DNA from 4 places in the Pseudaeromonas sp. HNCC25DJ182 genome. Region 1 is predicted to be linked to each of the others. Evidence: predicted binding sites of a transcription regulator. Region 1 holds the regulator's gene; each other region holds the start of a gene.

What was found. Region 1 encodes sigma-54, which starts transcription at its own class of promoters, with help from an activator protein. Its sites were predicted from a motif close to TGGCACNGTTTTNGCTT; they were not measured.
Region 2: flgB (flagellar basal body rod protein FlgB) is a predicted target of sigma-54. The motif match lies at 2,004-2,020, and genes of this name have one in related genera.
Region 3: ACZYUB_RS13185 (CmpA/NrtA family ABC transporter substrate-binding protein) is a predicted target of sigma-54. The motif match lies at 5,650-5,666, and genes of this name have one in related genera.
Region 4: flgA (flagellar basal body P-ring formation chaperone FlgA) is a predicted target of sigma-54. The motif match lies at 4,536-4,552, and genes of this name have one in related genera.

The regions. Positions count from the first base shown of each region.
Region 1 is NZ_JBVAYG010000002.1:77,893-85,523, reverse strand. Features, by position in the region: gene lptC (LPS export ABC transporter periplasmic protein LptC) at 1-377, shown strand, start outside; gene lptA (lipopolysaccharide transport periplasmic protein LptA) at 349-879, shown strand; gene lptB (LPS export ABC transporter ATP-binding protein) at 881-1,606, shown strand; gene ACZYUB_RS02190 (RNA polymerase factor sigma-54) at 1,659-3,137, shown strand; gene hpf (ribosome hibernation promoting factor) at 3,159-3,446, shown strand; gene ptsN (PTS IIA-like nitrogen regulatory protein PtsN) at 3,449-3,895, shown strand; gene rapZ (RNase adapter RapZ) at 3,903-4,769, shown strand; gene ACZYUB_RS02170 (HPr family phosphocarrier protein) at 4,756-5,031, shown strand; gene ACZYUB_RS02165 (SEL1-like repeat protein) at 5,110-7,631, opposite strand, start outside.
Region 2 is NZ_JBVAYG010000005.1:145,245-152,875, reverse strand. Features, by position in the region: gene ACZYUB_RS06170 (flagellar hook protein FlgE) at 1-473, opposite strand, end outside; gene ACZYUB_RS06165 (flagellar hook assembly protein FlgD) at 492-1,148, opposite strand; gene flgC (flagellar basal body rod protein FlgC) at 1,160-1,585, opposite strand; gene flgB (flagellar basal body rod protein FlgB) at 1,589-1,957, opposite strand; gene flgA (flagellar basal body P-ring formation chaperone FlgA) at 2,133-2,816, shown strand; gene flgM (flagellar biosynthesis anti-sigma factor FlgM) at 2,956-3,252, shown strand; gene ACZYUB_RS06140 (flagellar protein FlgN) at 3,249-3,704, shown strand; gene ACZYUB_RS06135 (flagellar protein) at 3,751-4,155, opposite strand; gene ACZYUB_RS06130 (FliI/YscN family ATPase) at 4,155-5,480, opposite strand; gene ACZYUB_RS06125 (FliH/SctL family protein) at 5,474-6,166, opposite strand; gene ACZYUB_RS06120 (FliG C-terminal domain-containing protein) at 6,166-7,194, opposite strand; gene fliF (flagellar basal-body MS-ring/collar protein FliF) at 7,181-7,631, opposite strand, start outside.
Region 3 is NZ_JBVAYG010000016.1:65,829-73,459, reverse strand. Features, by position in the region: gene ACZYUB_RS13210 (nitrate reductase) at 1-2,182, shown strand, start outside; gene cobA (uroporphyrinogen-III C-methyltransferase) at 2,222-3,022, shown strand; gene ACZYUB_RS13200 (ANTAR domain-containing response regulator) at 3,145-3,705, shown strand; gene ACZYUB_RS13195 (substrate-binding periplasmic protein) at 3,911-4,654, shown strand; gene bluB (5,6-dimethylbenzimidazole synthase) at 4,671-5,411, opposite strand; gene ACZYUB_RS13185 (CmpA/NrtA family ABC transporter substrate-binding protein) at 5,834-7,198, shown strand; gene ACZYUB_RS13180 (ABC transporter permease) at 7,261-7,631, shown strand, end outside.
Region 4 is NZ_JBVAYG010000008.1:96,078-103,708, forward strand. Features, by position in the region: gene flgE (flagellar hook protein FlgE) at 1-1,122, opposite strand, end outside; gene ACZYUB_RS08530 (flagellar hook assembly protein FlgD) at 1,147-1,857, opposite strand; gene flgC (flagellar basal body rod protein FlgC) at 1,870-2,292, opposite strand; gene flgB (flagellar basal body rod protein FlgB) at 2,289-2,702, opposite strand; gene ACZYUB_RS08545 (CheR family methyltransferase) at 2,756-3,580, opposite strand; gene ACZYUB_RS08550 (chemotaxis protein CheV) at 3,601-4,512, opposite strand; gene flgA (flagellar basal body P-ring formation chaperone FlgA) at 4,654-5,376, shown strand; gene flgM (flagellar biosynthesis anti-sigma factor FlgM) at 5,464-5,796, shown strand; gene flgN (flagellar export chaperone FlgN) at 5,793-6,212, shown strand; gene ACZYUB_RS08570 (LPP20 family lipoprotein) at 6,305-6,730, opposite strand; gene ACZYUB_RS08575 (FlgO family outer membrane protein) at 6,738-7,352, opposite strand; gene ACZYUB_RS08580 (flagellar assembly protein T N-terminal domain-containing protein) at 7,492-7,631, shown strand, end outside.

The DNA of each region.
Region 1 (7,631 bases):
CCGCCGACTACGCCGAACACTACGCTCAGTTAGAGATGAGCGAACTGGAGCATCCGCGTATCACGACCCGGGGTACTGATGGTAAACCACTATGGGAGCTCAGCGGCGAGAAGGGGGTTCTAAACAACAGTGATAGCGCTATTTTGCGCAATCAGGTGATCCTGAAGAATCTGAGCCCGCAGCCCATCGCCGAACGACTGACCACCGACTACATGGAGCTGGACCTAACTAACCAGCAGATGCGCACCAATCTGAAAGTCGTGATCGAAGGACCCGGCTTCCGCAATGAAGGGGTTGGTTTGTTGGGAAAACTGGACCAAAACAGCTATGAACTATTGGACAACAGTCATGCGATTTACTTTAACCAAGCCCGCTAAGGTGCTTTGCTGTCTGCTGCTGGCTTCCAGCGCCGGGATAGCCAAACAAACCGATTATCAGCAAAAAATATATGTCGACTCACAACGACAACTGGCCGAATTGGGCGACAACAAGGTGTCGTTTCTCGATGATGTGGTGATCACTCAAGGCACCATCAAAATCACGGCTAGTAAAGTCGAGGTCATTCGCAATGGCCAGAAGGGTGCAGAAGAGATGATCGCCTACGGTACTCCAGCGACCTTCTTCCAGGTCCTGGATAATGGTAAACCGGTCAAGGCCAGCGCCAACCGTCTGCACTACAAGCTCAAAGAGAAGCTGGTTGTGCTCAGCGACAAGGCCAAATTGCAGCAGGAAGATAATGAAGTGAGCGGCGATGTCATCCGCTATGACATCCAGAAGCAGCAAATGGCAGCTGAAAGTACCGCCAAGGGCTCACGAGTCAAGACCGTTTTCTTGCCGGAACAGTTGCAAGAGCAGACCAGTCAGAAGGATGGTCAATAAGATGTCGTTGTTAAAAGCCAGCGCTCTGAAGAAGAGTTATAAAAGCCGCACCGTAGTCAGTGACGTCAGCCTACAAGTGGAAACAGGGCAGGTCGTCGGCTTGCTCGGGCCTAATGGCGCCGGCAAAACCACCTCGTTCTACATGATTGTCGGCCTGGTACCCCAAGATGGCGGTAGCGTAACGGTCGATGACATCGACATCACCTCGTTGCCAATGCACGAACGCGCCAGAAACGGCATTGGTTACCTCCCCCAGGAGGCCTCGATCTTCCGTCGCCTCACGGTGGAACAAAATTTAATGGGTGTACTGGAAGTCCGTGGTGATCTCACCCGGGAGGAAAGAACGGACAAGATGGAGTCTCTTCTCGAGGAGTTTCACATCAGTCATATCCGCCATAGCCTTGGCATGAGCCTCTCCGGCGGTGAACGACGACGGGTGGAAATCGCCAGAGCTCTGGCCGCAGACCCCAGATTTATCCTGTTAGATGAACCATTTGCCGGTGTCGACCCTATCTCGGTGATCGACATCAAACGCATCATCGAACATTTACGCGATCGTGGGCTTGGGGTATTAATTACCGATCATAACGTACGAGAAACCTTGGATGTCTGCGAGAAAGCCTATATCGTCAGTCATGGCAAGCTTATTGCCGAGGGCGCACCAAGCGACATCCTCAACAACGAACAGGTGAAAAAAGTTTATCTGGGAGAAGGATTCACCCTATAGGTAACACTCTCTGCAGGACCCGGTTTGTCGATTTAAGGAAAGAGCGATACTAATGAAACCGACTTTACAGTTGCGCCTTGGTCAGTCATTGGCCATGACGCCACAGCTTCAGCAAGCCATACGCTTGCTACAACTCTCCACACTGGAGCTCCAACAGGAGATCCAGCAGGCACTCGATGCCAATCCCCTGCTGGAGCAGGAGGAGAGTGATAATCTGGAGCCCATGTCGGAGCAAGAACGGGACGATGCCCAAGCCGCTGACGAAGCGCGAGATGAACAGGATGGTAGCCAGCTCAACACCAGCGACGCACTCAATCAGGAAAACATGCCGGATGAGTTGCCGATGGATACCACCTGGGATGAGCTGTATACCGCAGGAACCCATCAGGCCAGTGGCTTACCCAGCGGCGATGATGAGCCTGTCTATCAGGGTGAAACCACAGAAACACTACAAGATTATCTGCTTTGGCAAATGCAGTTGACGCCATTTAGCGAGCTGGATCAGGCAATCGCGCTCTCGATCATCGATGCCATTGATGAATCCGGTTACTTGACGGCCACTCTGGAAGATATTCTTGAAGCAGTGCAGTCCGATGAACAGGAAGTCGAACTGGATGAAGTCGAAGCCGTACTCAAACGAGTGCAGCACTTTGATCCCATCGGTGTCGCCTCCCGCTCCGTCCAGGAGTGTCTGTTGATCCAACTGGGACAATATCCACAGACCACGCCTTGGCTTCAAGAAGCTAAAACCATCCTGCAAGAGCATATGGATTTGCTGGCCAGTCGGGACTATCGCAATCTGGCTCGCAAGATGCAGCTCAAAGAGGGCGAGCTCAAAGAAGCACTGGATCTGATCCAGCATCTGGAGCCGCGGCCCGGCAACAGTATCATCCAAAGCGACTCCCAATATGTGATTCCGGATGTCGCAGTCAGCAAGAAACAGGGCAAGTGGGTGGTGGAATTAAACCCGGACGCCATGCCGAAAATTCGCATCAACGAAACCTATGCCTCCATGGCCCGCAGCGCGCGAAACAGCAGTGACAGTCAGTTCATCCGCTCACACTTGCAAGAGGCCAAATGGTTTATCAAGAGCCTGGAGAGCAGGAATGAGACCCTGCTGAAAGTAGCCAATTGTATCGTGTTGCAGCAGCAAGACTTCTTCGAATATGGCGAAGAGGCCATGAAGCCCATGGTTCTGAATGATGTCGCCGAAGCGGTAGAAATGCATGAGTCGACCATTTCGCGCGTGACCACACAAAAATTCATGCATACGCCTCGTGGAATCTTCGAACTTAAGTACTTTTTCTCAAGTCACGTCAATACTGATAATGGAGGGGAGTGTTCCTCCACCGCAATCCGGGCTTTGATCAAGAAGCTGGTCGCGGCGGAAAATACAGCAAAACCCTTAAGCGATAGCAAGATCGCGGATTTGCTTACTGAACAAGGTATTATGGTAGCCAGACGGACCATCGCTAAGTATCGAGAGTCCTTGTCAATACCGCCATCCAGTCAGCGCAAACGCCTGTTGTAGGCCAAACAAAAGGAAGACGTTATGCAAATTAACCTGTCAGGTCATCACATCGAAATTACCGACCCGCTGCGTGACTTCGTAAATAGCAAATTTGCCAAGCTGGAGCGTCACTTCGAACAGATCAATAATGTTCAAGTCATTCTCACGGTTGAAAAGCTCAACCAGATCGCCGAAGCCAAACTCAACGTCAATGGGGGCGAGATTTTTGCCAATTCCCAGCAAGCCGACATGTATGCCGCAATCGATACCTTGATTGATAAGCTGGATCGCCAGATCATCAAGCACAAAGAAAAATTGAATAGTAAGTAACTATGTTAATTCAGGACTTTCTCAGCAGGGACTGCACCAAAAGTGCAGTCCCTTGTTCCAGTAAAAAACGCGCCATTGAACTCATCAGTGAACTGGCCGCCCAGCGGTTAGGATTGGATGAGCAAGAACTATTTGAACGCCTGTTGGCCCGTGAAAAGATGGGCAGTACCGGCATTGGCGGCGCCATCGCCATTCCTCATGGCCGGATCCCGGACGGACACCCTTTGACAGCGGTATTTCTGACACTGGATCAAGCCATTGCCTTCGATGCGATCGATAACCAGCCTGTCGACATCCTGTTTGCCCTGCTGGTACCGGAAAGTGAATGTAAAACCCATCTCAAGACGCTCTCACTTATCGCTAGCAAGTTGAATGACAAGGCTTTTTGTCGTCTACTCCGCCAGGCCGAGAATGACGAAGCGCTCTATCAACTGATGATTGCCCCCTGAGGCGCCCATGAAATTGATCGTGGTCAGTGGCCGCTCTGGCTCGGGAAAAACCATAGCCCTGCGTGTCCTAGAAGACCTGGGCTACTATTGCGTCGATAATCTTCCGGTTACCTTACTGCCCCAATTGGTGCTGGAAGCCCGGGATCGTTATGACCAACTCGCCGTCAGCATTGATGTGCGTAACATGCCGGATGAAAGCGGTGATATTGATAACCTGCTGGGCCAAATCCGTCAGGCCAGCGATATCGAATTTTCCAGTATTTTTACCGATGCCGATAATGCCACGCTGATCCGTCGCTATGGCGAAAGCAGGCGTTTACATCCACTGTCGCGCAAGCACCTCTCGCTGGATCAAGCCATCCAACAAGAGACCCATCTCCTAGCGCCCCTGTCATCCACGGCGGATCTGCGGATTGATACCAGCATGCTGAGCATTCACGACCTCAGCGAGCAGATCTGTGAACGAGTTTTGGGACGCAAAGAAAAAGAACTGGTTCTGGTCTTTGAGTCGTTCGGCTTCAAACATGGCACCCCCAAAGATGCAGATTTCGTATTCGATGCCCGGTTTCTCCCTAATCCACACTGGGTTCCTGAGCTCAGGGTTCTGACCGGGCTGGATGCACCAGTCCGTGAATACCTGCAAGCACAGCCGGATGTCATGCTCTACAGCCAGCAGATCGAAACCCTGCTGAGTAACTGGCTTCCCCATCTGGAGCGGAACAACCGTAGCTATGTCACGGTTGCCATCGGGTGTACTGGAGGGCAACACAGATCCGTGTTCATCACCGAACTGTTAGCCGCCAGTTTCCGCGCCAGAAACAAGACCGTCCAGGTCCGTCATCGAACGCTGGAGAAATCCCATGCCTCGCATTGAGAAACGACTACCCATCATCAACAAACTCGGACTTCACGCCCGTGCTGCCATCAAACTAGTGCAACTCACCGCCAGCTATCAGGCAACCATCATGGTCAGCAATGAAGAAAAAGAGGCCAGCGCAGATAGCGTCATGGGGTTATTGATGCTTGAGGCCGCTCAAGGATCCAGTATTCATGTCACCTGCGAAGGTCCGGATGCCGAGGCGGTCATGGACGCCGTCGAGCAACTGGTCGCGGCACGATTCGAAGAAGCAGAATAAGATTCGAAGCAGCAAACATGAAAAAAACGCCGGTTTTATAACCGGCGTTTTTTGTGCTCGTAATCGTTGACTGGTTAATTACACCTGCATCTGCCACTGCTCAAAAAACAAGGTTGCTTCACGCTGCGCCTCGATTAATTGTGCAGCGTTCAGCAATCGCGCCATATTGTCTCGGAGCTGTTGTGCCTCACTGAGACGGCAACCGCCGGCAACCGCCAACGAACTCCAAACATAGGCCTGTTGATTATCCTGTGGCACACCCACCCCCTGCTGATACAGGCAAGCCAGGTTGTACTGCGCGAGGGCATGCCCTTGCTCTGCAGCCCGGGAGAACAGAGCCGCCGCTTGGTGGAAATTCTGTGGCGCTCCTCGGCCCTCCTGGAACATGACCCCAAGTTGGTACTGCGCTTTAGCATGTCCCTGATCGACCGCCAGACGATACCAGCTTGCCGCCTGCTGATAATCCAACTCAACCACTCGCCCGGTTTCGAACAACATGGCTAGGTGGTATTGCGCATCGGCATGCCCTAATTCCGCGGCCTGACGGAATAGCTGCAACGCACGACCACTATCGACCTCGCAACCAAGCCCCTGCAGACAGAGTTCTGCCAACTGGGAACAGCCCTGCGGATCACCCTGCGCAGCCGATTTATTGAACCAGGCAACGGCCTCGGCATCATCCTGCTGAACGCCCAAGCCTTGGCGGTACATAGTGCCCAAGCGATTCTGAGCCTCGGCCACTCCTTCAGCCGCTACCCGGCGATAGAATGAAAGCGCCTGTAGATGATCCTGCAAGACGCCTTGACCCAGTTCGTAAAGTCGCCCTAACGCCAGATAAGCCTGCTGATTTCCCTGCTCAGCCGATTTCCGGAACCACTGTACAGCCTGACGATAGTCTTGTTGCACGCCTCGACCCATCCGGTAAAAACCACCCAGGATGAACTGGCCTTCAGCGGACCCTTGCTCCGCGGCTTTCTGATACCAATTGGCGGCCTCGCGGAAACTGCGCGTCACGCCACGTCCCCGTTCGTACATCCGACCCAACGCCAACTGAGCCCGTGGTTCATTCTGATCAGCCGCCTTGCGATATAACTCTGCCGCTTTCAGTTCATCCTGGGCAATACCAGCACCGGTCTCATACAGCTGCCCCAGCATGAATTGCGCTCGGGCATCTCCGGCCTCAACAATTTTATTCAGCCACAAAGCCGCCTTGGAAGAATCCAGATGGACGCCATCCCCTTGCAGATACATGCTGGCTAAGTTGAATTGTGACTCGGCGTGACCCGCTTCAGCTGCACGCTGGTAATATTCGGCCGCCTTGATGCGGTCCTGGCAGACACCTCGTCCATGCTCATAGGCAAACCCGAGTTTGAACTGGGATTTGAGGTGACCTTGGGCCGCCGCCTGGATATAACAGGTGACTGCTTGCTGTTCATCCAGCTTGATACCCCGCCCACGCTCGTACTGCAATCCAAGCGCATACAGGGCCGCGGGATCGCCCTGTTCTGCCGCTTTGCGATACCAATGGAATGCTAATTCCTCATCCTGTTCAACACTGGCTCCGGCTTCATAGCGGCAAGCCAGGCGCAATTGAGCTCCTGAATGCCCTTGCTCTGCGGCTTTCCGCACCCAGTACAACGACTGGCTTGCATTCGCCTCTACACCGCGCCCCTGCTCGTACAGCATGGAAAGTGCGTACTGGGCATCGACATGATCCTGATCCGCAGCTCGTTTATACCAGACAAACGCCTCTTTCCAGGCTTGCGGTGAGGGGGCGCTGCTGCGGCCGGTTTGCGTCCAGGAGACGCTCCGTGACATACGGCTACTATCCCGTTCACTGTCATCATCACTCTCGTGATCCACCAGATTCAGCTCCAGCAGGCGTCCCAACTGATATTGGGCATCCGCCAAGCCAGCATCAGCCGATTTACGGAACCAGAGCAAAGCCTGTTGCACATCCTCTGAAATCCCCATGCCATGCAGACACATACAGGCCAGACGGTACTGAGCCTCAACCAATCCCTGCTCAGCCGCTTTTAGGTATAAATCTGTGGCCTGTTGATGGAATTGGGGAACACCCAGTCCATGCTCATACATCTTGGCCAATGCCAATTGAGCATTGGCATTCCCCTGGTCGGCGCTGCGTCGGAGCCAATACAAGGCCTGCGGATAATCGGGCTCTCGCCCTTCAACCCAGAGTTGCCCCAAGCGATATTGCGCCTCGGAGCTCTCTTTTTCTGCCGCACTCTGATAATAGCTACGCGCCTTGTCCAGGTCCTGTTCGACACCCTCACCTAACTGGTACATCTGTCCCAGCAGACACAGGGCATCCGCATGGTCCTGTTCAGCCGCACGTTGCAACCAGTGCATGGCTTGTGCGACATCATAGAAGGGAGAGTCAGGGTTCCGACTGACAACCGCCATCTGGTATTGTGCCTCTATCGAACCCGCCTCGGCGGCCCGACGATACCAGACCAACCCCTGCAATTCATCGTGCGAGACGCCCTTGCCCTGCATGAACAGCTGCGCCAAATTCAGCTGAGCCAGCAAGTGTCCCTGCTCTGCAGCGCGATTGAGCCAGAAGGCTCCTTGGGTCGGAT
Region 2 (7,631 bases), on a different contig from region 1:
GCGTTGAGGTTGGCCTCCAGCTCCAGCGTGGTCGACGCTTCCGCCGCCAGGGTGGTGGTGGTGATCTGCAGATCGGTCACCTGCCCCTCTTCCAGCTCGCCATCCGCATTGACGGCATAGCCCTGCAGGTTCCAGCCGTTGCTGGCCAGGAGATAGTTATCGGAATCCACCGAAAAATTACCGGCCCGGGTGTAGGCCGTTTCCTGGCCATCGCTGATCACGAAGAAGCCACTGCCGGAGATGGCCAGATCCAGATCGCTACCGGACTCCACCAGGGAGCCATCGCTGGAGAAGCTCTGGGTCACGGTGGACGACTCCACACCGCCCGCTTGTCCACCGCTGTAGATGGCAGAAAACGAGGTGGAAGAGGATTTATAGCCCGCAGTCGAAGCATTGGAGATGTTGTTACTGACGGTATCCAGCGCGTCGCTCGTTGCCAGCAGACCACTCATACCAATGGAGTACATAGACATAAATAGGGTTCCTTCGGGTTAAGTCTTGGAGACGGCAACCACATCGTCCAGCGCCACAGTTCCGGCGCCGGAAACCTGAAGCTGGACACCGTCATCATCCAGGGTGACGGACTCCACTTCGGAGTTCAGATACGTGGTCTCATTGGTGGTGGTGCTGTCGGCGCTGGAGACTGCGGTCACCGTGTAGGTTCCGGCGCCGAGATCATCGAAACTGAAACTGTAGGTCCCCGCACTGGGACTGCTGCTGGTTTCGCTGCTGATCAGGGTGCCATCCGCGTCATAGACACTGATGGTCAGGCTGTCGGCGGCGCTGTCGAGAGTCACCTGGCCACTCAGGGAACCATCGGCGCTCAAGGTAGTGGAGCTGCTTTCAACCAGAACACTCTGCCCGACCAGATTGGTGCTCTGCAGCGCCGTTAGATCCTCGACCAAATCGTTGGAGGTGGTCTGCAAACTGCTGAGATCTTCCAGCGACTGCACCATGCTCAGCTGGGAGAGCTGGCTGACATAGGTGCTGGAGTCGATGGGATCGGTCGGATCCTGGTTCTGGATCTGGGCTACCAGCAGATCGATAAACTCGATCTGCAGCTCGTCCGAGGTGCTGCTGGAGCTTACGGTTTCCTCATCGCTGCTGCTGGTGGTGGAACTACTGGTTGATACGACGGAAATAGTCACTACGGTACTCCTTAGCTCTGCTCACCCAGACCCAGCAGCCCCTGCTGCATGGTGCCAATCCGTTTGAGCACTTCCACGCTGCTTTCAAAGCTGCGCGAGGCACTCATCATGTCGGCCATCTCCTCCACCGTATTGATATTGGCGTAGTAGACATGGCCATCGGCATCCGCCAGGGGATTGTTCGGCTCGTAACGCTGCAGGGGTTTGTCATTACTCGGGATCACATCGGCGATCGCCACGCTGGCCGCCCCCAGTTGCCCCAACTCCTGCACCTGCTGATAGACCGACTGGAACACAGGGCGCACCGCCCGATAAGCGGCATCGGCGCTGCCGGCAGCACTATCGGCGTTCGCCAGGTTGGAGGCCACGGTATCCAGGCGCACCGTCTGGGCACGCATGGAGCTGGCGGCAATGTCGTAAATCGCGTCGAATGACATGGTTTAGCTTCCTTCGATGGCCGTGGTCAGCCCTTTGATTTTCAGGTTCAGAAAGGTCAGGCTGGTGTCGAAGGCCACCGAGTTGGCGGCAAACTTGCTCTGTTCAACCTGCAACTCGACGGTGTTGCCATCCTGGGAGGTCTGATAGGGGATGCGATACAGCAAATCCGCATCACTGGCGGCACTCACGGTCTCGCCTTGACCTTGACGACGGGCGACATCACTCATCACCGCCTGGTAGTCCAGATCCTGGGCCAGATAGCCCGGGGTATCGACGTTGGCCAGGTTACTGGCAATCACCTGCGCACGATCCAGCTTGGTCTGCAGGGCATAGGGTGAAACCCCCAGCGCATCGTCCAGACTTAGTGCCATTCCTTCCTCCTGTTGAGCTGAGCATGACTCTCTGCCAGAATCGAGTTAACAAGAGTCGTGCCAGCTATTCGAGGCCATATAAATCAACAGGTTATGTGATAAATCAGTATCGAGTCACCCGCACGCGGAAGCCCGACTTCCGGCTGGGTGCCGTCGGCTCGCCCTGAGTCTGCTGTTGTTGTTTCCGCTTGGGTGTCTGGCGGCTCCCAGCGAGCCTGACGCCTTGCTGCAGGCCCTCAGCCAGCAGGCGCGTCAGGAGCTGGAACAACAACTGACCACGCTGGGCTGGCAGGCGCTCGAGGTGCACTACAGCCCCTGGCTCCCCGAGGGAGCCAGCAAGTTGCCGCCCTGCCCCCAGCCCTTGCAGATCCAGCGCAGTAACCCGCAGGCACCACCCTGGGGCCGACTCAGCTATCAACTCAGTTGTCCGGCATCCCCCGCCTGGCAGACCCGGGGACGAGTAGATGTCAGTCTGAGTCTGGAGCTGTGGGTGGCCCGGCATAGCCTGAAAAAGGGACAAGTGCTGCAAGCGACCGATTTGCAGCCTCAAAACGTCACCGTGGATCGTTTGTTCCGCAGTTTCACCCCCATCCAGCAATCTCTGCTCGGTTATCGCACCTTGCGCAAGGTCCGCGCCGGCCAGTTGCTCAGCACCGCCGATCTGGGCGCGCCCCTGCTGGTCCACAAGGGACAGGAGGTCACCCTCTATGCGCGCACCCCGGAGTTCAGCGCCAGTATGCGCGGCATCGCGCTGGCCGATGGTGAACTCGGGGAGAGTATTACCGTGCGCAATGTAACGAGTAATAAGGAAGTGCAAGCCACTGTTACCGCCGCCGGAGAGGTCGAAACCCGCTTTTGAGAGATCAGAATGGCCCGTGCACCGGTCACGCCGAAAACCGGGCAGGCGTGGGCAACGGGGCGGAAGCAGGAGGGCCTCAAGTTTTCCGCCGGCACAGTCGCTTCTTTTCAGGTAGCACACTTATTTGCAGGAGAGCGGCATGAAAATTACCCAGGATGCCCAGAACTTCACCAGCAGCGCATTATCATCCAGCGCCATCACGCGACCCGCGGCCGCCGGGGAAACCGTTGCCAGCACCACAAGCCGCTACCAGAGCCCGGAAAGTAGCGTCAGCAGCGATGCCTTATGGCTCGACGCCGCCCAGCAGGAGCTGGCAACGACCAGCGATGTGGATATGGAGAAGGTGCAGCAATTGCAGCAGGCGATCGCCAAGGGTGAGTTGGTACTGGACACCCAGGCGCTGAGTGAAGCAATCCTGGAGATGCACCGCTCATGACCCGTAGCGAGATCATCAAGAGCCTGATCCTGGGGATACAAACCGATATCGCCGACTACACCGAACTGCAACGCCTGCTCGAACAGCAATTTCAGCTGCTCAAGGATCGGGATACGGCCGCCATCACGGCGCTGAACCACGCCCATCAGTCGATGGTCGCCAAGTTGCAACGATCGGCGGTAGAGCGCACCCGTCAGTTGGGCTTGCTGGGGATCAATGCCGATGAACAGGGTATGACGGTGTTATTGGGGCAACTGCCACCAGCACTCAAGCTACGCCTGAAACCGATCTGGAATCGGTTGTGCAAGCTATTGCAGCAATGCCAGCAACAGAATGAAGTCAATGGCCGCTTGTTGCGTTGTCAGTACGATGTCATCCAGCGCATGCTGCATGGCGAACCCAACTACGACTACGCCCCGGGTCTCTTTACGGGCCACAACGCCGGGTATTAAATCCAACGCCAGGGCGCTGCAGCGCCCATACTCCCAAGAGGCGCCGTCAGCGGCCAAATCGCTGATTATTGAACTCATCCATCTGCTGTTGCTGCTGGCGGTTCTGCCGATACTGCACCGCGTCGGCCCGCTGGCGCAACAGCAGCTCCAGCCCCTTGACCTTGCCAATCTGCGCGCGAAGCAGCCCTTCCAGATGGCTTAAATCCTGACGCGCCAGCGCCACCTTATCTACCTGCAACAGCCAGAGGCGCTCCATCTGGCGTCGCATATGGTAGTAATTTTCCCGGATCAACAATTGCCGCAGATCCAACCCCTCACCCATCTCGGCCAGGAGTCGCGCCAGGGTCTGTTCACGCTCCTGCTCACGCTGGATGCGCTGCAGGATCTGGCCGCGCTGGTTGCCCAACTGCTCCAGCTCGGTGCGCTGCAACTCCAGATAACGGACCAGCATCAGCTCAACACCTGCTGCAGATCCTGCAGGCTCCGGGCAAATGGACTCTGCTCCTGCAGCCCCTGTTGCAAGAAACGGGCGAGGGCCGGATGACGGCGCACCGCCTCATCCATCTCGGGATCCAGCCCGGCCTGATAGCCGCCCAGCGGCAGCAATTCACGCACCTGCTGATAGCGCCCCGACAGTTGCCGCAAGCGGGTGGCTAGCTCCAACTGCTCGGCCGCGACCACCTGGGGCATCACCCGGCTCACCGAAGCATTGATATCGATAGCCGGATAGTGCCCCTGCTCGGCCAGCTGGCGACTGAGAACAATATGACCATCCAGGATCGCCCGCGCCGCATCGGCAATCGGATCCTGCTGATCATCACCCTCCGCCAGTACCGTATAAAATGCGGTCAGACTGCCGCTGGCCTGCTCGCCATTGCCCGCCCGCTCCACCAACTGGGTCAGCAGAGAAAACACCGAGGGCGGATACCCCCGGGTCGCCGGAGGTTCACCCAGAGCCAGGCCGATCTCGCGCTGGGCTTGTGCATAACGGGTCAAGGAGTCCATCAGCAGCAGCACATCCTGACCCCGATCCCGATAATACTCGGCCAGACGATGGCACAACTGGGCGGCACGCAGCCGCTGCAGCGGCGACTGATCGGCCGGAGCCGCCACCACGATGGCCTTGCGGCGCCCCTCGGGCCCCAGACAGTGGTCGATAAACTCCCGAACTTCCCGACCCCGCTCGCCTATCAGACCGACGATCACCACCTGGGCCTGGGTATAACGGGTCATCATCCCCAGCAACATACTCTTGCCGACCCCGGAGCCGGCGAACAGTCCGAGACGTTGTCCCTTGCCGGGGGTCAGCAGGGCATTGATAGCCCGGATGCCGACATCCAGCGGCTCGGTCACCGGCTGACGCAGCAGCGGGTTGGGCGGCGTCATAATCAGCACGGCCGGATCGCCCCGCTGCGCCAGCGGTAGGCCGTCCAGGGGTTGCAGCAGACCATCCACCACCCGTCCGAGCAGATGGTCACCGAGCCACAGCTCGACCTCGTGGTCCAGGGGTTCGACCCGGGCCCCCACGTAGAGTTGCCGGGTCAACTCCAGCGGCATCAGGTAGGCGATCTCCCGATCAAACCCCACCACCTCCGCCGCCAACTGGCGTCCGTCCCGGGTGGCAACCCGGCAACGTTGTCCCAGCGTCAACTGGCAACCGGTCACCTCCAGCGTCAAGCCGGTCACCCGGACCAGACGACCATAGTGACGGGTCACATCAATCCCCGGCAGCGGTGCTTGCAGCCGCGCCAGACCTTCTTGCCAGCGGCTTAACATGGCGCCTCGGTCAAGACACTCCGCACATGGGCCATGGATTGAGCCAGACGATCGGCACACAGGGATTCGACCGTGCTCTCCGGACTGCCGATCCGGCAATCGCCGCGCGCCAGCGCGGGCTCCGGCAGCAGGGGCCACCCCTGACACTCCCGCACCCCGACCGCCTGTAACGCGGCGACATCGTCCGGATGCAGCCAGATCTTCAGCGGCCCTATCTCTGCAGGGAGACGAGCCAGCACCTGCGCCACCAAGGCGGCACGCTGCTCGGGGGCCTGCAGCAACTCATGTTGCACCACCTGCTGCGCCACCTGCTCCACCAGTTGCAGCAGTAAGGCCTGCTGACTGGCGAGCTGGGCTTGTTCCCACTCGGCCAAACGACTCATCAGGCTTTGCAGCGGCGCCATGGCCTGCTCGAAGCGGGCGCGCCCCTGACGTTCACCCTGGGTCTGCCCCTTGGCCATACCCTCCTTGAGCCCCTGCTCCAGTCCCTGCTGAAATCCTTCCTGGTGACCGACCTGTTGGCCGGCCGAGATCCCTTGCTCCATCCCTTGCTGATAACCCTGCTGGAAAGCTTGCTGGGGATCCGCCTTAGGCATTCCGGACAAGTTCGGGCTCAGAGCCGGGAAGCGATAGGGCCGGATGGCGGCATGTTCATCCAGCGGCAATCTATGCGGCGATTTGACCATCAGCTCACCACCGGCTCTTCAAACAACATGAACTCGATTTCGCCCTGCTCGACCATGCTGCGCACAATCTGCATGATCTCGCCACGCGCCTGGGCCACCTTGCTGAGCGACACCGAGCCCTGCCCCTGCATCTGGGTATCGATGGCCTGCGCCATTCGCTTGGGCAAGGCTCCCAGTACCACTTTGCGAAACTGGGCATCGGTCCCCTTGAGAGCAACCGCCAGCGTCTCGGAAGGCACTTCTTGCAACAGCTGCTGCAGCACATCGGCACCCTGCCGCTTGAGGGTATCGAAGTCGAACATGTTTTTCTCGATATCCCCCGCCACCTTGGCATCGTACAGCCGCAACATCTCCAGCATCTGGGAGCGATCGCCGCGATAGCGGTTGAGGATATCCGCCACCTGGCGTACGCCATCGACCTGGGCGCCTGCCTGCTCGGCCACGTAGGCCAGGCAACGTTCCAGCGTGCCGCGCAACTCCTGCAGCACCACCTCACTGATCTCCTTGAGGTTGGCCACCCGGAACAGCAATTCGTCATGCTGGCTCTGGGGCAGAGTGTCGAGCACTGCCGAGGAGGTTTCCGACGGCAGGAACGCCAGCAACACCGCCTGCATCTGCGGATGCTCGTTGACGAAGAAGCGGCCCAGCACCTCGGGCGGCACCCACTGCAGCAGTTGCACATCGCTCTGCACCTCGTCGCCATACAGGCCATCGAGCATGCTGCGGGCAAACTTGGGGCCCAGAGCCATGTCCAGGGTGCGCTGCAGGTAGGAGCGCGAGGCGCCGCTGATCCCGCTCTGCTGTTTGTACTGGCCAAAGAACTGCTGGAGGATCCACTTCGCCTCTATGGTCGAGACATTGTGCAGCTTGGAGATGGCGCGGCTCAGGCGCTGCACCTCTTCACGGCTCAGTCGCTTGAAGATCTTGGCCGCCGACTCCTCGCCCATGCTCAGCATCAGGATGGCGGCCTTTTCCAGGTCTTCAATCTGCAGATCGATGGCAGACTGGTTGATATTAAGATCGATCATTGTTGCCATTCACCCACAGTTTGATCACCTCGGTCACCCGGGTGGTTTCCTGATCCACCAGCAGCTGCAAGTGCTTGAGCTGCACATCATAGTCACTGCCCACCGGCGGCAACTCCTCAAGCCCCAGAGGCGGCAAATCCATCTCGCCGGGCAACATATCTTCCAGCACCGCCATCATGTTCGGCGTCATGTTGTTCTGACTCTTGCCCAGGGTTGGCTCACTCGCAAAGCCCGACTCGCGCTCCTCGTTCGAGGCGCGCTCCACCGGTGCCGGCTTGTTCTGCTGCACCAGATGCTTGACCAATGGCCGGATCCCCAGCAGCACCAACACCAGACACAACAGGGTGCCAATGCCATAGCGCATGGCGCTTTGCAGGATCGGTTTTTGCCACCAGGCCTCACCATAGGCACTCGGATCGACAGCCGCCAGCGTGAAG
Region 3 (7,631 bases), on a different contig from region 1:
TGCCAATACCGCCTGGACTCATCCGGTGGTGTTTCGCCGCATTCAGCAGGCCCGGGCCCGCAATCCGCAGATGAAGTTGGTCGTGATCGATCCGCGCAAAACCATGACCGCCGAGCAGGCGGACTTGCATCTGCCGCTGCAACCGGGCAGCGATGTCTGGTTGTTCCATGGCTTGTGCCGTTACCTGCTACAAAGCGGTGCCGTGGACCGCGCTTATGTGGATGCCCATGTCGATGGTTTCCCTGCACTTGCCGCCTTGCTGGACGATCCCGAATATGACGAGAGCGCCATCGCCCGGCGTTGTGGTCTTAGCGAGGTGGATCTGCGGGCATTTTTCCGCTGGTTTGCGGCGGAGCCCAAGACTGTCACCCTCTTCTGTCAGGGAGTGAATCAATCCAATCAGGGCACCGACAAGGCCAATAGCATCATCAATGCCCATCTGCTGACCGGACGGGTCGGCAAGCCGGGTGCTTCCCCCTTTTCGATGACCGGACAGCCCAATGCCATGGGCGGGCGCGAGGTCGGGGGGCTGGCCACCCAACTCACAGCCCATATGGGGTTTAATGACACCGACTGCCAGCGGGTGCAGGATTTCTGGCAATCGCCGACCATAGCCCGGCAGCCCGGGCTCAAGGCGGTGGATCTGTTCGAAGCGGTACGGCAGAAGAAGATCCGCGCGCTGTGGGTCATAGCCACCAATCCGGCCATCTCGTTACCAGATTCGGCGCGGGTGCGCGAAGCCTTGGCCAACTGCGAGTTTCTGATTGTCTCCGAGATGACCGCTCGGACCGATACCGCCCAATTTGCTCATCTGCTATTACCGGCAGCCGGTTGGGGAGAGCGGGGCGGAACTGTCACCAACTCCGAACGCTGCATCAGTCGGCAGCGTCCCTTTACCCAAGCCCCCGGCGAGGCGCGACCGGACTGGTGGGCACTGGCCGAAGTGGGCAAGCGCATGGGCTTTGCCGAGGGCTTCAGCTATGACGGTCTCAACGATATCTTGCGCGAATTTGCCGCTCTCACGGCTCATGAGAACCAGGGCGTGCGGCAGCTGGATCTGGGCGCCATCGCCCAACTGGATGATGCCCAGCTTGATAGCTGGCAACCGACTCGCTGGCCGCTGGTTGCCCAGGATGCAGCGCACATTGCCGGCGCCCGCCGCGTGCAGGGGACCGAGCGTCTGTTTGCCGAGGGGCGGTTCTCGACGCCGAATGGCAAGGCGCGCTTGATTGCGGCGGCGCCGCTGTTGCCGGTTCTGGATGCCGATCCGGTGGATAGCGAGCGAGCGGGCTGGTTGCTCAATACCGGCCGGGTTCGCGATCAATGGCACACCATGACTCGCACCGGGCATCTGGTGCGCTTGATGGAAAATGAACCCTATCCCAAGGTGTCGGTCAATCACCACACCCTGCTGGCTTCGGGATTGGAGCTGGGGCAACTGGTGTGGCTGGGGTCGAAACGGGATCAGGTGCTGGCCCGGCTGGAGCGAGATGATGGCCTGGCGGATAACGAAGCCTTTATGCCGATGCACTGGAGCGACAGTTTTACCGCCCGAGGCGGAGTGAACCGTTTGGTGGCCCCCGTGGTGGATCCGGTCTCCGGCCAACCCCAGTTCAAGCAGACCCGGGTGCAGGTGCGGCCATTTATCGCCCAGTGGCATGGGGTCTGGATCGGTCAGCATGAGCCCAATCTACAGGGACTGGGACGAGATCCGGGCTGGTGGAGTCGTCGCCCGGTGGATGGTGGTGAGTGCCGTTTGCTGGCGGATGCCGATTGTTCCGCCGAACAGCTATGGCAAGGGCTGGCGGCGCAGGGGCACTGGATACGCCTGCCGCTCAAGGGCCAGGGTTGGTTGGCGGTGGCGCTGAATCAGGGCCGCATCAGTGGCATCCTGCTCTGTGGCGGCAGCCCGTGGCAGGTTAACGTCGGCTTGCTGGCGGGTCTGCTGGCAGTGCCGTTGGCCGCCGCGTCATTGGCAACCACGGTAGAGCAGGCGCTGGCGGGCGATAGTCGCATGGTCTGCTCCTGCTTTCGGGTCAGTGAGCGGCAGATTGTCGAGGCGATTGAACAACAAGGGATCCATGAGCGCGCTGGATTACAGGCCCTGCTCAAGTGCGGTACCAATTGCGGTACCTGTGTGGTCGAGTTGGACAAACTGGTGGCAAAACATCGCCCCCAGTGATTGCAGTAAGTGATGGCAATAGCAACAAGGAGTCTGAGCATGATGCAACGGAATGCCGGGTTACGTCCGGGCGAGGTGGCACTGGTGGGGGCTGGCCCCGGCGATGTGGAGTTGCTGACCCTCAAGGCGTTGCGCCTGCTGCAACAGGCCGATGCCGTGGTGTATGACCGCTTGGTGGGTGAGGAGATCCTGGCACTGATCCCGGCACGGGCTCAGCGCCATGATGTGGGCAAGCGCTGCGGGGTTAAAAGCTTGTCCCAGGAGGCGATCGGTGAGCTGTTGATCAGCCTGGCCCTGCAGGGCAAGCGGGTGGTGCGCCTCAAGGGCGGTGACCCCTATGTGTTCGGGCGGGGTGGAGAAGAAGCACTGGCGCTGCAGGCGCGCGGCATCCGCTTTGTGGTGGTCCCCGGCATCACGGCGGCGCTGGGATGCGCCGCCAGTTGCGGCATCCCGCTGACCCATCGCGGGATTTCCCGCTCGGTGACGCTAGTGACCGGCCATCTGCAGGCTGAGGCGCAGCAGAGCGAGCAACTGTTTCACGGCTGGCAGGCCCTGGTGAGCGGTGGTCATACGCTGGTGTTTTACATGGGGCTGGAGCAGGCGGATCATATTCAGCAAGGTCTGCTGAGTGCTGGAGCCGATGGATCCCTACCGGTAGCCCTGATCATTGCCGGCACCATGCGGCATCAGCAGGTGGTGATCAGCTCCCTGAGTGATTTGGCGCAGCAGGCCGAACGACTCAAGGGGCAGACCCCGGTGTTGATCCTGGTGGGCGAAGTGGTGCGGTTACGGGAGCAACTGGCCCAGATCGGGGAAACCCTGTTGTCCCAGGTGGCATAACGGGCTGCCACGAGCTTTTCATAATGTTGCAAAAATAATGCTTTTTTATGCCAAGAGCTCTGAGGTAGCCTTGCTCTTGATATCAACGCCGGGACGGCGCATGCCCAGGGCTGGGAGCAGGGATGAGTTTTTCCAGAATATTGATCTACGCTGACGAGGTGGCGCAGGCTAACCGGCTGGCACTCTTGCTTAGCCGGTATGGTCATGAGCCGGTCCTGGCCTCCAGCAGCGACCCCTTGCGCTTACCAGCGGCGCTCAATGGCGCCATGCTGGATTGCCGACGCCTGACCGCCGAATGGCGCGTGCTGGCGATCACCCTGGCTCTGCAGGGCATTCCCGTGGTGTTGTTTACCGAAGCACTCCCCGACCATCTGCAGGCACAGTTACTGGATGCCGGTGTCACCTTGGTTCCCCATCGACTGACGGACAAAGAGCCGGTAGAGAGCTGGATCAAGCAGGCGCGGGCCCAGCATGCCATGGTGCGGCGTCAGCGTGAGGCGGTGGCGGATATCAGTCAGAAGCTGGAAGAGCGCAAGCTGATTGATCGCGCCAAAGGACAGCTGATGAAACGGCATGGGCTGGATGAGGAGGCAGCGTTTGCGGCTTTGCGCAGCAGTGCCATGCAGCATGGCATCAGCCTCGGCGAGTTGTCCCGACGCCTGTTGCTTCAGCTATCGGATTGAACTTGCTGCTATTTTTGTGACTATCCACCAATTTTTAACCTTGCGTCCTGTACCCGTTTTTCGCGCTCTGTAAGGTGAGTTGGCTATCAATTCGTTAATACTTCAATAGTAATCAATTAGATAGATGTTTTACTGGGTCGAGTGGCGCGTGTAAGGGCAGGTTTCATATCCCGAATGGATAGGGGCAGAATGTAGGGAGACAGGGATGAGGAGGACGCTGCGCTGGATGGCCTTGGCCATGCTGTTGAGCCCAGGATGTTGGGGTGCACAGGCGCAACAAACGTTGGTGGTGGCTTTTAGTGAAGCACCGCCCTGGAAAATCCTTTCACCACGCCAGGAATATACCGGTATCGATATGGATATTCTGCAGCGGCTGGCCACCAAGCATGATCTGCGGTTGGTGGTTAAACCGGCTCCCTTGGCCCGCTGTCTGGCGATGCTCAAGAGCGGTGATGCCGATGTGGTCAGCAATCTGATGCGCACGGCGGACAGGGAAACCTTTATCCGTTATTTGGATGTGCCCTATCAGACCCATACCGATAAGGTGTTCTATCTGCAGGCGGGCAATCCCCGAAATATCAATCGCTATGAGGAACTCGAGGGGTTATCCATCGGCGTTAAACGCGGCGCCAAGTACTCCCCCCGTTTTGATAGCGACCCGCAGTTGTACAAGGAGTCCGCAGTAACGAGTCTGGTGAATCTCAAGAAGCTGGCCATCGGGCGTCTCGATGCGGTACTCAGTACCGAGAGTGAAGGGGATTACTGGATCAAACATCTCAACTGGCAGGGGACTTTCAAGAAGGCAGCTCTGCGATTCGACGAGCCCAGAGCCGTCTATTTCGGACTCTCCCGCCGCTCGAAACTGTTGAACCTTGCTTCGGCGTTCGAGACAGACTTGCGCCAGTTGCTACAAAGTGGCGAACTGGCGCAGATCCGGGCCCAGTATTAAGCGCTTTGGCCACTGGCTATTTCTTTTGCTCCGGTTGGCAGTAGGCAGGGATCCGAACCTCTTCTAGTGCCTGTAACAACTCCTGGTTCTCCACTTTCTGTTGCCAGTGGTTGCTGTGTACCAGCTCCGTCAATGGTAGGCGCTGACGCCAGCCTTTGGCTTGTAACTCCGGCTCCGGCAGAAACTCACTGACATAGCCGATACACAGATAGGCGAGCGGGTAGACATGACTCGGCAAGCCCAGCGTCCGGGCCAACTGCTCATTGTCGAAGATACTGACCCAGCCGATGCCGATCCCTTCGGCCCGCGCCGCCAGCCACAAGTTCTGCACCGCCAGGCAGGCGCTGAACAGATCCATCTCCAGAATGCTGGTCCGCCCCAGGACGGTCGGGCCACCCCGACCGCGATCACAGGTGATGCACAGATTGATGGGGCTCTCCAGAATGCCTTCCAGCTTCAGGCGCCGATACAGGGTGGCCTTGTCACCGGCTTCATCCGCGAAACGTTCGGCCGCCTGACCGTTGGCGATATCGAAGAGGGCTTTGACCCGCATCTTGATGGCCGGATCGTCGATGACGATGAAATCCCAGGGCTGCATAAAGCCGACGGATGGCGCGTGATGAGCGGCATGGAGCAAACGGGCCAGTAGCGGGGCCGGTATTGGATCGGGCAGAAACTGCGAGCGCACATCCCGCCGCTCGTAGATGGCGCGATACAAGCCCTGTTGTTGATCGTGACTGAACGGGAGGGAGGACATGGCAACTCCGGAAGCTAGCGGTGGCCCATTATGCAGAAAAGTGGCCTGGTTCAGTAGCCTGTTGCCACAGGGAATGCCATTCCAGACCGAGATTGCAGTTGGGCGAGCGGTCACAGTTATGACTGGCTGTGGTGCGGTGGCGCCATCTTGGTGCACCCCTTCGACGCTTGCTGGGCAAAAATCGGCTGAAGATGGCTAAAAAAGCCATGTTAATGGCCGGTTAACTACTTTTTCATCTTGGCACAGAAACTGAATAGTACTCCTTGAGTCAGGAGCAGGTGCCCGACCTCGGCCAACGGCGGTCGAATGGTTACCAGGCCCTAATCCTGAAGAACGAATGACCCATTGATATGAACAGATGGCAACGACGCCCCGCAGATCTCCGGATCTGCGGGGCGTTTTTGTTTCAGGGAGGAACCACCATGCACGCATCCAAAAAAACTCTGTTGGCTCTTGGCATCACCGCCGCTGTGATCAGCCAGTCCGTTCTAGCCGCCGTCGGCGCCCCGGAAAAAGAGGAGCTCAAACTGGGCTTTATCAAGCTGACGGACATGGCGCCCTTGGCCGTGGCCTATGAAAAGGGCTTTTTCGAAGAGGAGGGGCTGTACGTCACCCTGGAAGCGCAAGCCAACTGGAAGGTGTTGCTGGATCGGGTGATCGATGGCCAACTCGATGGTGCCCATATGCTTGCCGGTCAGCCGATCGGTGCCACCCTGGGGGTCGGCACCAAGGCCGAGGTAGTCACTGCATTCAGCATGGATCTCAATGGTAACGCCATTACCGTTTCCAACGATGTCTGGCAGAAGATGTTGCCCAATCTGGCCAAGGGCAGCGATGGCAAACCCCTGCATCCGATCCAGGCCGATGCCCTCAAGCCAGTTGTTGCCAGCTACAAGGAGCAGGGTAAGGCCTTTAACTTCGGCATGGTGTTCCCGGTCTCCACCCACAACTATGAACTGCGTTATTGGTTAGCCGCCGGTGGTATTCACCCCGGTTTTTATGCGCCGGCCAAGGGCGACAACTCCGGTCAACTCCAGGGCGACGTATTGCTCTCCGTGACGCCACCACCCCAGATGCCAGCTACTCTGGAGTCCGGAACCATCAACGGTTACTGCGTCGGTGAGCCCTGGAACCAGGCGGCTGTTGCCAAGGGGATTGGCGTGCCTGTGGTGACCGATGAACAGATCTGGAACAACAACCCGGAAAAGGTCTTTGGTGTTACCCAAGCCTTCGCTGACCAGTATCCCAATACCCATATCCATCTGATCAAGGCGCTGATCCGCGCCGCCTACTGGCTGGATGCCAACAACAACGCCAACCGACTTGAGGCAGTGAACATCATCTCCCGCCCCAACTATGTGGGGGCCGATGCCAAGGTGATCGCCAACTCCATGACCGGCACCTTCGAGTACGAGAAGGGGGACAAGCGCCCGGCTTCGGACTTCAACGTCTTCTTCCGTCATCACGCTACCTATCCCTACTACTCGGATGCCATCTGGTACATGACCCAGATGCGGCGCTGGGGCCAGATTGCCGAGGCCAAACCGGACAGCTGGTATGCGGAGATGGCCAAGAAGGTCTATCGCCCGGATGTCTATGCCATCGCCGCCAAGGAGCTGATTGCCGAAGGCAAGATGAAGGCCAGCGACTTCCCGGATTTTGCCAGCGAGAGCGGCTATAAACCGGCGGATAACCACTTTATCGATGGCGTGACTTATGACGGTCATACCCCGAATGCCTATCTGCAGCAATTCACCATTGGCCTCAAGGGCGAGCAAAAACTGTAACGACCCGATGGACCTAGCGGGTGGCTATTGATAGCCACCCGAGCTGAACAAGGAACCGAACTATGCAAACCATGATTCATCGTATCAACCCATTTGCCGGTCCCTGGGGCCTGACCCAGCTGAAGGCGGGCGGCGCTCGCGCTTGGCGCAGCAGTCTGCTGCCGATGTTGGGGATCCTCGCCTTTTTGCTGGTTTGGCAGATGCTGGCCAGCCAGGTGCAGACCTCGTTGGGCAATCTGCCCGGTCCCATTGCCACCGGCAAACAGCTGGTCGCTCTGTACCAGGAGCACAGCGCCGAACGGGAGAAGCGGGACGCTTTCTATGCCCGCCAGGCAGAGCGCAATGCCCAGAAGCTGGCGGCCAACCCGCAAGCCGAGGTGAAGGTCCGCCCCTATACCGGACGGGATACTTTCTTCGATCAGATCCTCACCAG
Region 4 (7,631 bases), on a different contig from region 1:
ACGGCCGACCGTCAGACCATCCTGCTCCAGACTGGTTACTTCAAATTTAGAACCAAACTGTGTGGTCTTGGCGGTATCAAAGTTCAGCTTGAGCCGCTGGGTGCCATCGGCCCCCAAGCCCAGGACATTGGCACCATCTCCTGCCAGCGCGCTCGAGGGATCATCCACCCCCAGCGCCTGGGTATACAGATCGGCCGGGGTCGTACTCTTCATCACCCCGAGGTCATCAAAGGTAATCACAGCGCCGGTCCAGGGATTGCCGTTATAGGTGATCTGGGCCGTCACCGGATCCGGGTTGCCATCGGCATCATTATCATCCGGCTGGCCATCCTTGTTCACATCGACAAAATATTGACCCGCGGTGGCGGTACCATCTGTAGTGACCGGGTTGGCATCCGGATCTGGATTCCACATGTTGACCGGCTTGTTATCGACGGTGGTGAACATGGTCCAATGGTTATTGCCGGTGTAGGCCGCATCCTGGGGTTTGACGAAATACATCGCCACGGTATGTGGCTCACCCAGGGAGTCATAGGTAGTCACCGAGGTAGACGAGCTATAGGTCTTGGGATCGGTCGGATCGAAGGATGTCAGAGTTTTGGCTGTATCCTTGCTGCTCAAGTTGAGGGCGATATCAATATTCTTGGTGGCTACCGGTGTTCCTGCAGTTTCCGGGATCTGGATCGGCGTCGAGGTCCCCAGACTGACAGAGGTCGAGGTACCGTCGCTATTCACTGGAAAACCACGCAGATAATTTCCGGAAGAGTCCACCAGGAAGTTGCTCTTGTTCAGCTTGAACGCCCCGGCGCGGGTGTAAGAGAAATCCAGCGAGCTGCTCTCTGCCGAAGTCACAAAATAACCCGGACCAGAGATGGCCAAATCAAACGGGTTATTGGTGAACTGCAGAGCACCCTGGTGGAATTGCTGTGCGACAGCGCCGGTCGTCACACCGTCCCCGGTCTTTGTCCGAGTGGCGGTGAACAACGATGACGCATACACATCGGCGAATTCGGCTCGGGACTCCTTGAAGCCGATGGTATTGACGTTGGCAATGTTATTCGCCGTAACGTCGAGATCCTTCTGCGCCGCGTTAATACCACTGAGGGCAATATTGAATGACATAATTCTGCTCCTTCTACTACGACGTTACGAAGCGACCTCAATCGCATCGCTCAATTTCAATCCACCCATGCCACGCAGATTCAACACCACATCACTGGAGCTACTGGAGCCCAGGCTGACACTTTGAATATGTGCATAGTTGGCCAAAGTTAACTCTTCGGTTTTGCCGTTCACCAGTCCGCTGGCCTTGACCTTATAGTTGCCGGCCGGCACTTTTTCACCGCTTTCGTTGGTACCGTCCCAGGAAAAATCGACGTTACCAGTCAGAGTCTTGCCTTGTGACTCAGTCAAGGTGAAGGTCTTCACCAGCTCACCACTGCTATTTTCGACACGGATCGAGATGTCAGTTGCGCCGTTGGTCAGACTTAACTTGCCATCGATCCCGTCACTGCCGTTGACATAACCCTCATTGCTGGGTATCAGCACTTTCTTACCGACCAGAGTCGATGCCTGCAACGCCTGATTCGACGTCATGACCGAATTCAGACTCTTCAGCTGACTGGTCATATCGGTGATCCCCTGCAGGGTACTGAACGAGGTCATTTGACTCACCATCTGGTTGTTGTCGACCGGCTTGGAGGGATCCTGATAAGCCAGCTGATTGCTCAACAACTTGAAGAAGTCGGATTGCTCCAGCGTCTTCTTGTTGGTTGTCGCCGCCGTATCTGTTGCCGTTTCGGTCTGCCAGCGCAGCGCATCCAGCGAGCTATTGGTGGTGTTATTAACTGTACTCACGCTCTACCCTCCTCAACCCTTGCCCATGCGTAATGTCTGCAGCAACATCTGCTTGGCAGAATCAGCAACCTGAACATTGGTCTGGTAGGAACGAGTGGCACTCATCATGTCGGCCATCTCTTCTACCGGATTGACATTCGGGCGGTAAATAAATCCATCCTTGTCAGCCATGGGATGCGTCGGATTAAACTCACGCAGCAGAGGAGCTTGGCTTTCCAATACCCCCTTGACCTCAACCCCAACAGCACCTTCTTTTTCTCCCTGCATCACATCGGCTAATGCAGAGGCAAAAACTGGCCGCCTGGCGCGGTAAGTTGTTTCCGCACTGGAGCTGACGCTTTCGGCATTTGCCAAATTACTGGCAGTGGCATTCAGACGCACCGATTGCGCACTCATTGCGGAACCCGCTATATCAAAGATACGGAACAGACTCATGCCTGATCTCCTTTAATCGCCTTGAGCAAACCAGATATGCGGCTATTAAGAAATTCCAGAGACGCCTGGTATTCGAGCCCATTTTCCATAAACGAGGTACGCTCCTGCTGCACATCCACCGTGTTCCCATCGCCCGTATCTGGTTGATTTGGAACACGATATTTAACGTTTCCTGCGAGGGATGAGCTGCTGCCCCCCTGGATATGGCGCGCATCCGATGTCGCCAGAGCAAAACCGCTTTGGGTGCGAGATTGCGCCTGCTCCAGTGCGGAGGAGAAGTCGAGGTCTCGAGCTTTGTATCCGGGGGTATCAGCATTGGCAATATTTGCCGCCAGCACCTCAGCCCGAGCGGACCGGGCTCCGATGGTGTACTGATGAATCCCAAACGCTTTATCAAATGAAATGGCCATGGCGCACCTCCTGCCAATAACTTAGCAAGAGGTGTGCCATAACAAGAGGATGGTTATTTGACTTTGTAGACAATACCGGGGTTGCAGCGGATCATCTCAAAACGATCGGTCAGACCGGTCAATGATTCCGAAGCCCCCAGCATCAGGTAACCGCCAGGATTTAGACTTGAAGCAAACTGGTTCAGGATCTTGGACTTCACTTCCGGAGCGAAGTAGATCAGCACGTTGCGACAAAAAATAATATCGAACTTACCCAGCAGACTGTAATTATCGAGCAGGTTGAAGGGCCGGAAACTCACCAATTTTTTGACGCGTTCGCTGACCCGCATCTTGTTGTCACCATAAGGCTCGAAAAATTGACGCTTTCGCTCCGGCGACAAGCCTCGCGCCAACGCCAGGCTATCGTAAATCCCCTCTTTGCATTGATTCAACATGGAAGCCGATATATCGGTACCGACGATCTGCACCCCGCCAGGCAGGGTTCCTGGTCGTTTGAACTGGTGTTCCAGCGCAGTCATGGCGATGGAATAAGGCTCTTGCCCTGAGGAGCTGGCTGCCGACCAAATCTTCAACGGGCGCCCCGCCTTTCCCAGCTCAAGAAAAATTTTATCGGTAAGCAACTGAAAAGGATAAACATCTCGAAACCATAACGTTTCATTGGTCGTCATGGCATCGACCACAGTCATCTTTAGATCCCGTTCCTTGGGATCCATCGAACGCTTGATCAGATCAGAGAGTGTGGCCGCACCGAACTGCCCCAATAAGGGGGCAAGTCGGCTCTTGACCAGATACTGCTTATTGGCGCCCAGCACAATACCGCTTTGGGCCTCCAAAAAGGCACTGAACTGTTTATATAGGTCTTCGGACAGTGTCTTCATTAAAATTCTGCATTGGTTGATTACATCGCATCCTGAACGGCCTTGGCCAATTCATCCGGGTTAAACTTGGCAATGAAATTGTTAGCCCCCACTTTCTGCACCATTGCCTGGTTGAACACTCCGCTGAGCGAAGTGTGCAGTATGATATGCAACCCTCTGAGCGCGGGAGTGTTTCTAATTTCAGCAGTCAGGGTATAACCATCCATTTCCGGCATTTCGATATCGGAAATAACCAAGGAGATTTGATCCTCGATGGGTCCCTTTTTTGCCATATCATTCAACATGTTCAGCGCGTCTTTGCCATCTTTGGCCAGCAGGCATTTCACGCCAATGGTATTCAAGGCTCGTTCAACTTGCTTACGCGCAACCGAGGAGTCATCGGCGACCAGAACCGGACGGCCGTGAGGATCATGCTTCGGACTTTCGGCAACCAGCTCCTTGCTGACTTCGGTGTTAATGGGCGAAATTTCATCCAGAATTTTCTCCACATCCAGGATTTCAACCAATTCGCCATCTACCTCGGTCACTGCCGTCATATAGTTGAAACGACCCGCGCCCTTGGGCGGCGGCAAAATCGACTCCCAATTCATGTTGATGATTCGCTCAACCGAGCCGACCAAGAATCCCTGCACCGAGCGATTGTATTCCGCAATGATGATAAAGCACTTGGAAATATCGGCGATAGGACGCCCACCGGTTGCCAAGCTCAAATCAATCACGGAAATAGTCTGACCCCGGATGTGGGCAACACCCCGGACGTAAGGATGTAATTTCGGCATGACCGTCAATTGCGGGCATTGCAACACTTCGCGCACCTTGAACACGTTGATGCCAAATCGTTGACGTCCATTCAAACGAAAGAGCAACAACTCAAGGCGGTTCTGTCCCACCAGTTGGGTCAGCTGATTTACTGAGTCCAGGATACTCGCCATAATTCTCTCCATTTTGAGGCCGGTGGCACCAATCCTGCATTACCCAGTACAGGCAAAGCGGTTGTTGCAGGCTGTTGTTCTTCACGATGCCTGTATCATCCACGGGGTCATCGTCTTATTGCAAGGATAGTAGATTCTTATATGTCGTTATTTTGCTTTATCAGCAAGCACTTGAACATGATTAGTCGTCATAGTCTGATCTTGCCAACACTCCTGCTCGCCAATAGCCTTCATGCCGACGAGACAATCACCGAGCAGATGCGAACACTGGCGGAACAATTCATCTACAACCAGATGGTCATAGACCCAACCAGTCAGGTCGAGGTCACGGCAGCAACGATCGATACCCGTCACGCCATGCACCCATGCGACAAGAACCTTACAGCTAGTGTAGCCGGAAATGGCGATATCAAACGAAATACTACGGTCAGGCTGGTTTGTGAAGCAGAGCCACGCTGGGAGGTGTATGTTCCTGTCCGGGTTACCATTCTTCGCCCTTTTGTGACGGTCGCCGATGCCATCACCAAGGGTAGCGTCCTGACAGCCTCCAATCTAAAGCTAGACTTCATGGACGAAGTGATGATACGGGGTGACAGCTTTACTGAAATTGAACCTTTAGTTGGCAGCCGCAGCAAACGCGATCTGCGACCAGGCCAGCCTGTGCGACATAATCAAATCTGTGTAGTATGTAGAGATGATACTGTGCAGATTGAAGCGACAACATCGGCGCTTTCCATTAAAACCAGTGGCAAAGCCTTGCAAGATGGAACCTTTGGCCAATCAATCCGGGTTGAGAATCTTCGCTCAAAACGGGTCATCACAGCGACGGTCGAAGCCGTGGGCCAGGTGAAGGTAAAAATGTGAAACAGATTTACTTTTTTCCTAAAGTTAGTCCCTTGGTAGCCGATAAGCAGGCTAGAAGCGAATTACGCAAACAATAGGTAGCTCATCATGGCCATTCATAACGTCAACAACCTGATGAACAACCATTCCGGTAAGATCACGACGGGAACCGCAAGCCAAAGCAGTTCGAACGTCAGCAATCCGGCAGAGGTTGACGCGCAGGCAAAAAGCCAGCCACGCCAAGATGCGGTATTGCTTACCGATCAGGCTCAGGGGCTGAATAAATTGCAGCAACGAATCAAAGATGCGCCATCAACCAATCAAAGCAAGGTGGAAGCACTCAAGGCCGCCGTTGAAAAAGGCGACTATCGCGTTGATAGTCAGCGGGTTGCCCAGAAGATGTTGGATCTGGAATCCAATCTGGATTCTCTGACCCGATGACCGGACTCAATGAGCTGCTGCTGCAGCAAGATAAATTGCTGGATGACATGATGCTGCTGCTGGAGGAAGAGTTTGTCCTTCTCAAGCAGCGTCAGGCGCTTTCCCTTCCCGATATTGCCAGCAAGAAACAATTCCTGCTTGAACAGCTCCAGCGCAATGATGCTTCCATCAGCCATCATCCTGACCAGCCGCAACTCAATGGTCCGCTTTCCGCACAAAAAGAGCATCTGGTTGAAAAACTGCGGCAGTGCCAAGAGCGTAATGAAGTCAATGGCAAGCTGCTGGAGCTGAGTCTGGCATCTAATCGCCGCCTGTCTGGAGTGCTGAGCCAGATCCGTGACCGCAACAGCATGACCTATGACAGCAAGGGCACAGCCCATGCCGTCGGTCATATGAATCTCAACTTGAAAGCCTGAGCCTTACAGCTCCAGCCCGGTTCGATTGAGAAATGAAAACGCCAGGTTAATACCTGGCGTTTTCATTTTTAGCGCGAGCGCCTTGGCGTCAACTAGAACGCGCCTTGCAGCTTGTACAGATCGAACAACACCCGGGTATCCAGCTCCAATTCGGTGGCGTACATATTGTCTATCGGGTAGCTCTTGAGAACTCGAGCTCCGCGCACCATGCCATCCACCGAGGCCTGTAGCTGATTACTGGTTTGCACCGCATCACGCAGGGTGGTGGAGCCCTGCAGCGATTGACCGTACACCTGTTCGGTTAGTTCGCGATAGGCATCCAACTTGGATGCCCGGATGGCCTGTAACATCTTCTCACCTTGGCTGGGGCCAGGCTGCACATCGACAACCGCATAACCAATCGCTCGCAGGATTGGAAAACGCTCCGGCTCCTCGACCTGATATCGAGTCACGCCATTTTGTGAGCAACCACCCAGCCACAACAGGCTCACAACGATCAGGCACTGTTTCCACATCATATTCGCCTCAATGGGTTAATGGCACCGAGTTACTGTATTGTCCATACGGGAACTCGCCACGCACAATCATGCCCTTGGTCACGGTCACCGCACGTCCTGAGTCGAGTCCCCCCTTGAGCAGACTGGTCGGCACAAAACCTTGTGCCGTCGCTTCGACCATCCGGGTCTTCAGGCTGACAATGCGGGCGTTGATGACAATTCCTTTTTCATTCCGGGACATGGTTCCGGTGAGTATGCGCGAAGCAGGCACTCGCTTGGAAAGTTCGGTCCAGTCGCGGCTGAACACAAAATCCCCTTCCGGCGTCACCTTGATACTGCCGGTCAGCTTATAATCCAATACCACCTCACCTCGACGATGCAACTCATGGACCATGTCTTCCGCGATCTGTTGACCTAACCAGTTGGTATTTTCCAGAGTATTCAGGTTTACGAACGAGGTCACTGCAATCGGCGACAAGGTTGTATTGCCAGCCAGTTTATTGGTAAACAACCGATCCGCCATAGAGGACACCAGGCGATTGAGCTCACCGCCCTCGACGGAATAAGGGTCGCCCTGGCTGGCAGATTCTGAGGAACAGCCACTCAGCAACAACAAGCACATCCATAAGGCCGTTTTTTTCATAACGTGTTCCAACCTGTTTGTTATTCGGCGTTTCACCTGTATCGGCCAGACCATGCATTCCTTAAGCCGGAATTGCACCTTTTAAGGTTCGGCATACAAAATGCATTTACCTGCTCAAATCCCTAGCAAGATGAATACCATGAAACGATGGATTTGGCTGATATTCCTGCTGGCATGGCCAGCATACGCACAATGGATCACCGCCAGTGGCAGTGCGCCCATCATCAATGGCGATCAGGATGAAGCCCGGGCTCAAGCCACCCAGGATGCTCTGCGGCA